DNA from 4 places in the Shewanella sp. MR-4 genome. Region 1 is predicted to be linked to each of the others. Evidence: predicted binding sites of a transcription regulator. Region 1 holds the regulator's gene; each other region holds the start of a gene.
The links. The regulator sigma-54, encoded in region 1, starts transcription at its own class of promoters, with help from an activator protein. The targets are predictions, from matches to a motif close to GTTGGCACGNNNNTNGNNT.
Positions count from the first base shown of each region.

Region 1 (2,204 bases):
ATCTTTTCGCGCGCCACTAGGCTTTCGAAGATCTCTTGAGATGAGAGGGTGGGGTACTGGGCAGCGGCTAAGTCGCTGATGAGTTCCAGTACCTTTTTCTTACTGCCCGGAGTGGCGCAGGTTGTGCACTCCGGCCGCAGTATGGTACGAAGTTCCATTGCTAGTGTTTTGTTAACTTCTCTTTGTGTTTAATAACCTGACGATCAAGCTTGTCAATCAGGACGTCTATGGCAGCATACATATCTGCATGCTCTGAAGTCGCGAAGACTTCACCACCGGTGAGGTTGATTCTCGCTTCGGCAATTTGTTGCATTTTCTCAACATTGAGCACAACGTGCACATTATTGATCTGTTCGAAATGACGTTCAAGTTTTGAAAACTTTTCCTCAACATATGCCCGTAACGATTCGGTAATCTCGATATGGTGTCCACTCAGGTTTATTTGCATATAAACGTCCTCCGATTTCCACTGTAGGCTATAAACTTTTACGCTGATTGGAAGGGGGAATAAGCATCGCTTCTCGGTACTTCGCAATGGTTCTGCGCGCAACGTTAATTCCCTGTTCTGCCAGAAGTTGCGCCATCTTGCTGTCGCTTAATGGTTTTTTCTGGTTTTCCGCTGCAACCAGTTTCTTAATGAAGGCTCTGATTGCCGTGGATGAGCACTCACCGCCATCATCAGTCCCGACGTGGCTTGAGAAGAAATATTTTAGTTCAAAAAGTCCCTTTGGGGTATGCATGTACTTTTGCGTCGTCACCCGTGAAATGGTGGATTCATGCATCTCGACCGCCTCGGCGATATCGTTCAGGACCATAGGTTTCATGGCTTCTTCACCGTATTCGAAGAAACCCTGTTGATATTGCACTATGCAGTTTGCCACCTTGAGCAGTGTTTCGTTGCGGCTTTCAAGACTTTTGATAAACCATTTAGCCTCTTGCAGATGGCCGCGAATAAATTGGCTATCGGCCTGACTTTTGGTGCTGCGCGCCATGGCTGCATATTGCTGATTAACATTGATTTTTGGCATGCAGTCAGGGTTTAATTCGACCACCCAACGGCCGTTTTTCTTCGATACCGATACATCGGGGATCACATATTCTTCATCGACAGGGGTGATGAGTAAACCGGGGCGAGGGTTTAAGGTTTGGATCAGCGCTATGCTGTCCCTTAAGTCGTCCTCTTTGAGTTTGGTCTTACGCATTAATAATCTAAAGTCGCGGGCAGCGATCAGATCTAAATGATCTTTGATCAGCATGCGGGCGTTTTCGAGGTGTGGGGTGTCCGGCGAAAAATGGGAGAGTTGGATAAGCAGACATTCGCTTAAATCCTTTGCCGCGACACCAACGGGGTCGAAGTGTTGAATACGCTTGAGCACGGCTTCGACTTCATCCAGTTCTATCTCTGGATTGCCCATGGCCTCGAGGATATCTTCAGTACTTTGAGTGAGATATCCCTGATCGTCGATGGCATCAATAATTGCGGTGGCGATGGCTAAATCGGTTTCAGAGAAGGGCGTAAGGTTTTTCTGCCATTCTAAATGTTCGTACAGGCCTTCACTGGTTTCCCCTTGAAAGGGCATATCATCTTCACGGCTAGCACCAGAACCTGAGTTTGGCGATGCGGTAAAGACTTCATCCCAAGTGGTGTCCATGGGCAGTTCTTCGGGCAGGGATTCTTTGGTCAACGACTCGGCAATATCCACGGTGGAATTGTCTTGTTCCTGTGGCTGAGCCGTCGTTTCGCTAAAGTCGGTATCGGCGATATCTTGCTTACGTTCGGTAGGCGCGTCAAATTGCTCCTCTTCCAGCTCGAGAAGAGGATTAGAGTCTAAGGCTTGCTGGATCTCTTGCTGCAGTTCCAATGACGACAATTGCAACAGACGAATGGCCTGTTGAAGTTGTGGCGTCATGGTTAACTGTTGACCCAGTTTGAGCTGGAGTGACGCTTTCATGTTACCGCTGATCCCTACGTTATTATTGTGAATTTAGGCCGCTTGTTATCATATTGATGGCGCTTATTAAGCCAAAATTCAAGGCTAATTGGCTCTGTTTAAGTAACTATAGCCTGAATTGTTCACCTAAGTACACAGCCCTAACTTGCTGATTGTCTAAGATCTCTGCGGGAGTTCCTTCGGCTATCAGATTACCGTGACTGACAATGTAGGCATGTTCACAGACGTCTAAGGTCTCGCGCACATTGTGGT
Region 1 is NC_008321.1:781,251-783,454, forward strand. Features, by position in the region: gene ptsN (PTS IIA-like nitrogen regulatory protein PtsN) at 1-158, opposite strand, end outside; gene hpf (ribosome hibernation promoting factor) at 161-448, opposite strand; gene SHEWMR4_RS03515 (RNA polymerase factor sigma-54) at 477-1,952, opposite strand; gene lptB (LPS export ABC transporter ATP-binding protein) at 2,059-2,204, opposite strand, start outside.

Region 2 (2,204 bases), 2.3 Mb from region 1:
CTATGCGGCAAGGTTCGCAGCGAAAGTGGAACATATCTAATAGTGGCTCATCGAGTTTCCAGTCGTGACTGCCACAGCGTGGGCAGGGGCGAGCTAACTCGGATTGCAGATCCTGTCCCCCAACGCGATACAAATAATAGTAAGTAGGGATTTTGGTCAGGTATTCGATTCGGCCGCGTAAATCCCAACCTCTCCTAAATAAATCACTGTTTGGGCTGGATAATTCTTCCAGCGCGGCAAATTCTGCCTTAGTGGCGGCCGCCATTTGTAACTCATCACAGGCTTGCCACTCGGTTTGCCAGCGGATAACCCGTTTATGATCACCATTAAAGGTGGCTGGGATTTGGTACAGCGGAATGGGCAATAGGTTATCGCCACTTCGCAGGGGCGAGCACATATGCACATAGCTAGTGTAGAGCAGCTGCCAGCTGGGGGGCTCAGTATTACTCACCTCAGAATTAATATCCTGACCGATAAATTTTTCGCGTGGCGCCAGTAGCTTAGCCTCGGTTAATTCCGCCAGCGCTTTTTTCACCCAAGGGCTGTGATAACGATGATTCAAACTGTTTTTTTCAGGCGTGAGTAGGCGTACTCGAAATTCGCCCTCATTAAAGGCCACGGCAAATTCGCGGCCGAGGATTTGGCCATTAGCGCGGTAGGCTTCGAGTAATTGATTGATGGCACGTTCTGCCGCACTGATGGTGGTATCGGCAAAGCATTCAAAGCGCAATTCGGTGACAAACATTAAGCGGATTTTCCTTGGGATTCGAGTTGACCGACACGTTGTTTCAGCTCGATAAGTTCATTTTTGAGTTGCATGATCTCGTTGTTTTTTAACGCGAGGGCTTGCTCAATGCCCTGTTGTAACTGGGCTAACTGTTGCGCCAGTGTGGCGACTGTGAGTGGCGAAGCTTCGGCGGTATGTGTCTCTTCAACCACGGGCTGTGATTGGGCCGCTAAACGCTCACGCTCGGCTTTGGGTATCGATTTAAACTGCTGTAATCCTTGGATTAACAGCGGCATGGGGATTTTGTTACCGACGCGGCTTTTTATCAGGGCAAGGCTTGGGGTTTTACCACTGGCCTCGAGTGCGCACGCTGCTGCTAACACTTGGTCAATCGGACTCATAATAAGTGAAATTCCTTAATCTATATCGTGTTTTTCACTAACTTACTGTGATGTGGTTATTTTAGTTCTTATAAATCAATGTATTGCCGTTTGGCATTGATTTTGCTTTTAAAGCATTTTTATAACAAGTACACAGGAAGTCATAATATGAACGCAAATATTAATCGCAAACTCATCGCGGTCACGTTTTTAGGGTTAGCAAGCTTAGGTCTTAGCGGTTGTGTGGTCAATGTCGGCGACAGTGAATCTAAGTGGGATAGCAACGAATCTTGGGAAAAAACACAGGACAAAAACCGCAATAATCTGACTAAGCTCAGCCTTGGCATGAGTAAAGACCAAGTGATGACCCTGATGGGCGCCTCGGACTTCAGCGAATCTTATCTGCAGCAGAAAGATGGCCAAGCCGATAAAGAAGTGTTGGTACTCTTTTATCGCACCCAGCATACCCATAGCGATGGCAAAACCACTAAGGACGAATGCACGCCAATCGTCTTAAGTAATAGTGTGCTAGTCGGTTGGGGTGACACCGCCTACAGCAAGATTTAACGACTCAACGCAACTCGTCATAAGTGATTCAGTGTCAGCCCTAAGCCATTAGGGCTTTCTTAATTGCACATCGAGCTGCTCGATAAGTTCGGTCCATTGGGCATCGGCTTCTAATGCCTCGGTCAGAAAACTCTTTTGTGCCTGCGTCCAAAATGGCGCTTCGGTTAAGTGTGTCTCAGGGGGAAGTTGATGGGTCGCAATAAACTGCCCTATGGCTTGAGCTTGATTGGCTAATCCCAACTGTTCAAATAGGTGACTCAAATCGACTGGCGTTGTATCCATGCTCGCATCCTCTGTGTGTGCCTTTATTTAGGGTATGCAACTCACTGAAAAATGCAATCTATGATTAAAATTTGCACTTTTTTGTTTCCTTGATACAGTGATAATTACTCCTAAGAGTGTGATCTAAATCAAGGAATTCTAATAATGGACAATAATACCTTGGATGAGTGCCGTGCAGTTTATCTCACCGCTGAAGATTTACGCCTCGCCGCTTCGATTCTCTACAACGCCTATCATGACGACCCTTT
Region 2 is NC_008321.1:3,162,519-3,164,722, reverse strand. Features, by position in the region: gene SHEWMR4_RS13975 (Zn-ribbon-containing protein) at 1-745, opposite strand, end outside; gene SHEWMR4_RS13970 (hypothetical protein) at 745-1,128, opposite strand; gene SHEWMR4_RS13965 (DUF3192 domain-containing protein) at 1,276-1,674, shown strand; gene SHEWMR4_RS13960 (DUF2789 domain-containing protein) at 1,723-1,956, opposite strand; gene SHEWMR4_RS13955 (GNAT family N-acetyltransferase) at 2,101-2,204, shown strand, end outside.
Region 2: a site for sigma-54 is predicted at 1,218-1,236, ahead of SHEWMR4_RS13965 (DUF3192 domain-containing protein). Genes of this name have one in related genera too.

Region 3 (2,204 bases), 720 kb from region 1:
GTTTAAATATAAAGTAAGCGGCACCACCTGTGATCACGGCAAAGCTTAAAAACGCCATGTGTGGCATGCCTGGCACAATACCCATGACAAAGAGTACGCCGGCCGCAATACTGAGTGACTTGTGACTGTCAAACATCTGACTAATCAGCATCTGGCCCATATCGCCAGATTCATTTTGACGGGTCACCATCAACGCCGCGGCGATTGACAGTAATAGACCAGGAATTTGTGCGACGAGACCGTCACCAATGGTTAACAGGGTATAAATTTCAACAGCTTGGGAGAATGTCAAACCGTGTTGCACAATCCCGATAATAAACCCACCGAGAATGTTGATAACCAAAATCATGATACCGGCAATCGCATCGCCCTTCACAAACTTAGATGCACCGTCCATTGCGCCATAGAAGTCGGCTTCGCGGGTCACCTCGGCGCGTCTGGTTCTGGCTTGATCCTGATTAATAATACCTGCGTTCAAGTCGGCATCGATGGCCATTTGCTTACCGGGCATCGCATCTAAGGTAAAGCGAGCACTCACCTCGGCAATACGGCCAGCACCTTTAGTCACAACGGCAAAGTTGATAATGATCAAGATGATAAATACGACCAAACCCACTGCATAGTTACCGCCAATCACCACTGAGCCGAAGGCCTCAATCACCTTACCGGCGGCGTCACCACCATTATGGCCTTCGAGTAATACTACACGGGTCGATGCCACGTTAAGCGCGAGTCGCAGCAGTGTCGCGACTAATAAAACGGTTGGGAAAGCAGCAAAATCTAAAGGTCTGTCGGTATAAATCGCGACAAGAAGAACAATCAAAGCCAAGGCAATGTTAAAAGAGAATAAAACGTCGAGTAGAAACGGCGGGATAGGCAATACAATCATAGCCAATGCCGCAAGCACTAGCATTGGCGTACCTATGCCCTTGAAAGAGCTCAGTTTCAACTGTTTTACTTGGCCTAGGGAGGCTTTAACATCCATTCACAGATACCTAAACTTTGACGTATAACAGCCTGGAAGCAAAAAGCGCGCCAACCGCTAACAGTTCAAGTTATGGTTTTATCTCTGTGAACTATCTCTTCGTTAACTTAACACTCAACTAGTGCTTCAGCTCGTCAGGGATGGGTTGATTAGCAGGGATTGGAATAGGTTTACGGCCACGACCTTTTTGGTACTGGCGTAACTGGAACACATAAGCCAGCACCTGTGCCACCGCGGTAAATAGGCCCTCAGGGATCTGCTGCTCAAGCTTAGTGGTGTGATAAATTGCCCGCGCCAGCGGTGGTGCAGAGACAATCGCAATGTTATGTGCCCTTGCCACTTCGCGGATTTTAAACGCGACTTCATCAACACCTTTAGCGATAACAAAAGGCGCTGCAGAGCGCTTCACATCGTATTTAATAGCCACCGCATAATGCTCAGGGTTCACCACAATCACATCCGCATTGGGCACTTCGGCCATCATGCGTCGCTGCGCTAACTCACGCTGCATTTGGCGTACTCGCCCTTTGACCTCAGGTTTACCTTCGGTGTCTTTATACTCGTCTTTCACTTCCTGCTTAGTCATTTTCAGCTGTTTGTTGTGGTTCCAGATCTGAAACGGCACATCGATCACCACAATGACTAAGACGGAGGAGCAAAGCAGAATAAACATCCACACTAACAAATCCAGCGCATGATGGACGTTACCGGGAAGATGATCGGCTGACAGGAGTAGAATATCGTTAAAATAATGACTGAGTAGTAAATAAGCCGCGATTGCTACCACAGAAAACTTAGCAATCCCTTTGGTTAATTCAACCAAGGCCTGCACACCAAACATCCGCTTAAAGCCAGCAATCGGGCTCATTTTACTGGCTTTAGGCATCATGGCTTGGGTGGAGAAGTTCATCCCGCCAAGGGATACGTTACCGATAAATGCCACCACCACAATCAGTAACATAATCTTAAGTAACGGCCAGCCAATCTCGCTTCCCACGACGCCCCATACATTAAACATCTGGTTCGTATCGAAAATCGCAGCGCGATCCATGGTGAAGACGCGTTCAAACACATTGGACAGCGCCTTCGCAATCCCAGGCCCGAGCATATACAAACCTGTTGCCGCCGAGAGCAACACGGTCGCAGTACCTAACTCTTTTGAGCGGGCTACCTGCCCTTTTTCTCGCGCCTGTTCGAGGCGCCTCCCGGTGGGTTCCTC
Region 3 is NC_008321.1:1,500,964-1,503,167, reverse strand. Features, by position in the region: gene flhA (flagellar biosynthesis protein FlhA) at 1-985, opposite strand, end outside; gene flhB (flagellar biosynthesis protein FlhB) at 1,104-2,204, opposite strand, start outside.
Region 3: a site for sigma-54 is predicted at 1,022-1,040, ahead of flhA (flagellar biosynthesis protein FlhA). Genes of this name have one in related genera too.

Region 4 (2,204 bases), 150 kb from region 1:
TTTCGAGCGAATGTCGCCGCGAGCAATTGGAAATTTTCCGCCAGTCTGGCGTGGTCGCGATTCTGCCAAAACCTTTTAATGCCGAACACTTAGGCAAGGCGCTAAATGCGACCATCGATTTGCTCAGCCACGATGAACTCGACCTAAGTCACTTCGATGTGCATGACGTGCGAGTGCTCGTGGTCGATGACAGCCGCATGGCGCGCAATGTGATTAAACGTACCATTGGCAACCTTGGGATCAAGCAGATCACCGAAGCGGAAGATGGCGCTCAAGCCATTGAGTTAATGCGTAATAATATGTTTGACCTGATCATTACCGATTACAATATGCCCAGTGTTGATGGCCTAGCACTCACTCAATTTATCCGTAATGAAAGCCAGCAATCCCATGTGCCTATCCTCATGGTGTCTTCGGAAGCGAATGATGCTCACCTGAGCAATGTCTCTCAGGCGGGAGTCAATGCCCTGTGCGATAAACCCTTCGAACCCAAATTGGTAAAGCAGCTCTTATATCAACTGCTCGAAGAATAAAACCTAAGTCACGAATGGGGTAAATATTCTGCATTTTTGTTACTTATAGGACACAAGCCCGTAGCAAAGGGCTTTCCAATGGCTAAACCTTGTGGCATGTTAGGCACGCTGACTTAATAAATCTACGGAAAGAAGAGACAATAAAGATGAACAAAACTGAACTTATTGCCAAGATTGCAGAAAATGCCGATATCACTAAAGCTGAAGCAGCACGTGCATTGAAATCTTTCGAAGCAGCTATTACTGAATCAATGAAAAACGGTGACAAGATCTCTATCGTTGGATTTGGCTCTTTTGAAACCTCCACTCGCGCAGCTCGTACTGGCCGTAACCCACAGACAGGTAAAGAAATTCAGATCGCTGAAGCCACTGTGCCTAAGTTTAAAGCGGGTAAAACCTTGCGTGATAGTGTGAACTAATTCGCTCGACATTGATTTTATAAAACGCCTCCTCTGTGAGGCGTTTTTTTTGCCCTCACGAAAGCATGAAAGATGATTTTTTGCACAAACACAGTGCGTCCACCGCTCCATTTTTGAGCATTTTAAAACATTTAATTAACATCAATTATGCAACCAATTGTTTTTAAAGATGTTCAAATAATGGCATGTGATTAGCAATTCCCTTATCAGAAAAAACCATGATGCACCAATGTCACCCACTCTATGGTGACATGAGTGAATCGATAAATAAGTCAATCGAGGGGATGAGAATGAGAAAATCACTGTACAGCGTTTTGGCATTATCGACGGGATTGTTATTAACGACCAACGCCTTTGCGGCGGTGTCCGGCAATATTGGCGGCACCTCAAACTATCTATGGCGCGGGGTAACTCAAACCAACGATGCGGTCGCTATCCAAGGAGGCATTGACTATAGCCATGACTCCGGATTCTATGCCGGCACTTGGGCCTCAAATGTCGACTTTGGCGACGATACCAGCTATGAGTTGGATCTCTACGCAGGCTACGGCGGCAACATCACCGAAGACCTCAGCTACGATATTGGCTACCTCTACTACGCTTACCCCGATGCCGAAGGCAGCATCGATTTTGGTGAACTGCACGGTGCCATCACCTGGAAATGGTTTGAACTCAGTTATTCCCACGTGATCAACGCCGGTGATGATGTCGCGGCCGAGCCATTAGATAACAAAGATATGAGTTATCTTGCGGCCACTGCGTCTTTCCCACTGACGGATAAGCTGAGCCTGTCATTGCACTACGGTTATTCCAGCGGCGATGTAGTCGAATCTTGGTTCGATGAGGATAACTACGCAGATTACAACGTCACACTCAGTGCCGATACCAGCATGGGCACAGTCTCATTTATGGTGTCGGATACCGATCTGCAGGGTGATGATGCCAAGGTTGTTTTAGGCTATTCCTACAGCTTTGATTTATAAAATTAAACGCAAAAAAAACGCCGCGATAATCGCGGCGTTTTTGTTAGGCTATCACGGCGCGATTCGATTTACGCGCTAATACCATCTTCTCAATATATTCCACGATAGGCTCAGTCACCGAAATCCCCGTGGTCTGCTCAATGCCTTCAATACCGGGCGCCGAGTTCACCTCTAGGATCAAGGGGCCGCGATTCGATCGTAAAATATCGACCCCCGCGACCACTAATCCCATGGCTTTCACAGCGGCAACCGCCATCTTGCGCTCTTCG
Region 4 is NC_008321.1:632,308-634,511, reverse strand. Features, by position in the region: gene SHEWMR4_RS02875 (response regulator) at 1-533, shown strand, start outside; gene SHEWMR4_RS02870 (HU family DNA-binding protein) at 680-952, shown strand; gene SHEWMR4_RS02865 (TorF family putative porin) at 1,243-1,935, shown strand; gene rimK (30S ribosomal protein S6--L-glutamate ligase) at 1,979-2,204, opposite strand, start outside.
Region 4: a site for sigma-54 is predicted at 1,132-1,150, ahead of SHEWMR4_RS02865 (TorF family putative porin). Genes of this name have one in related genera too.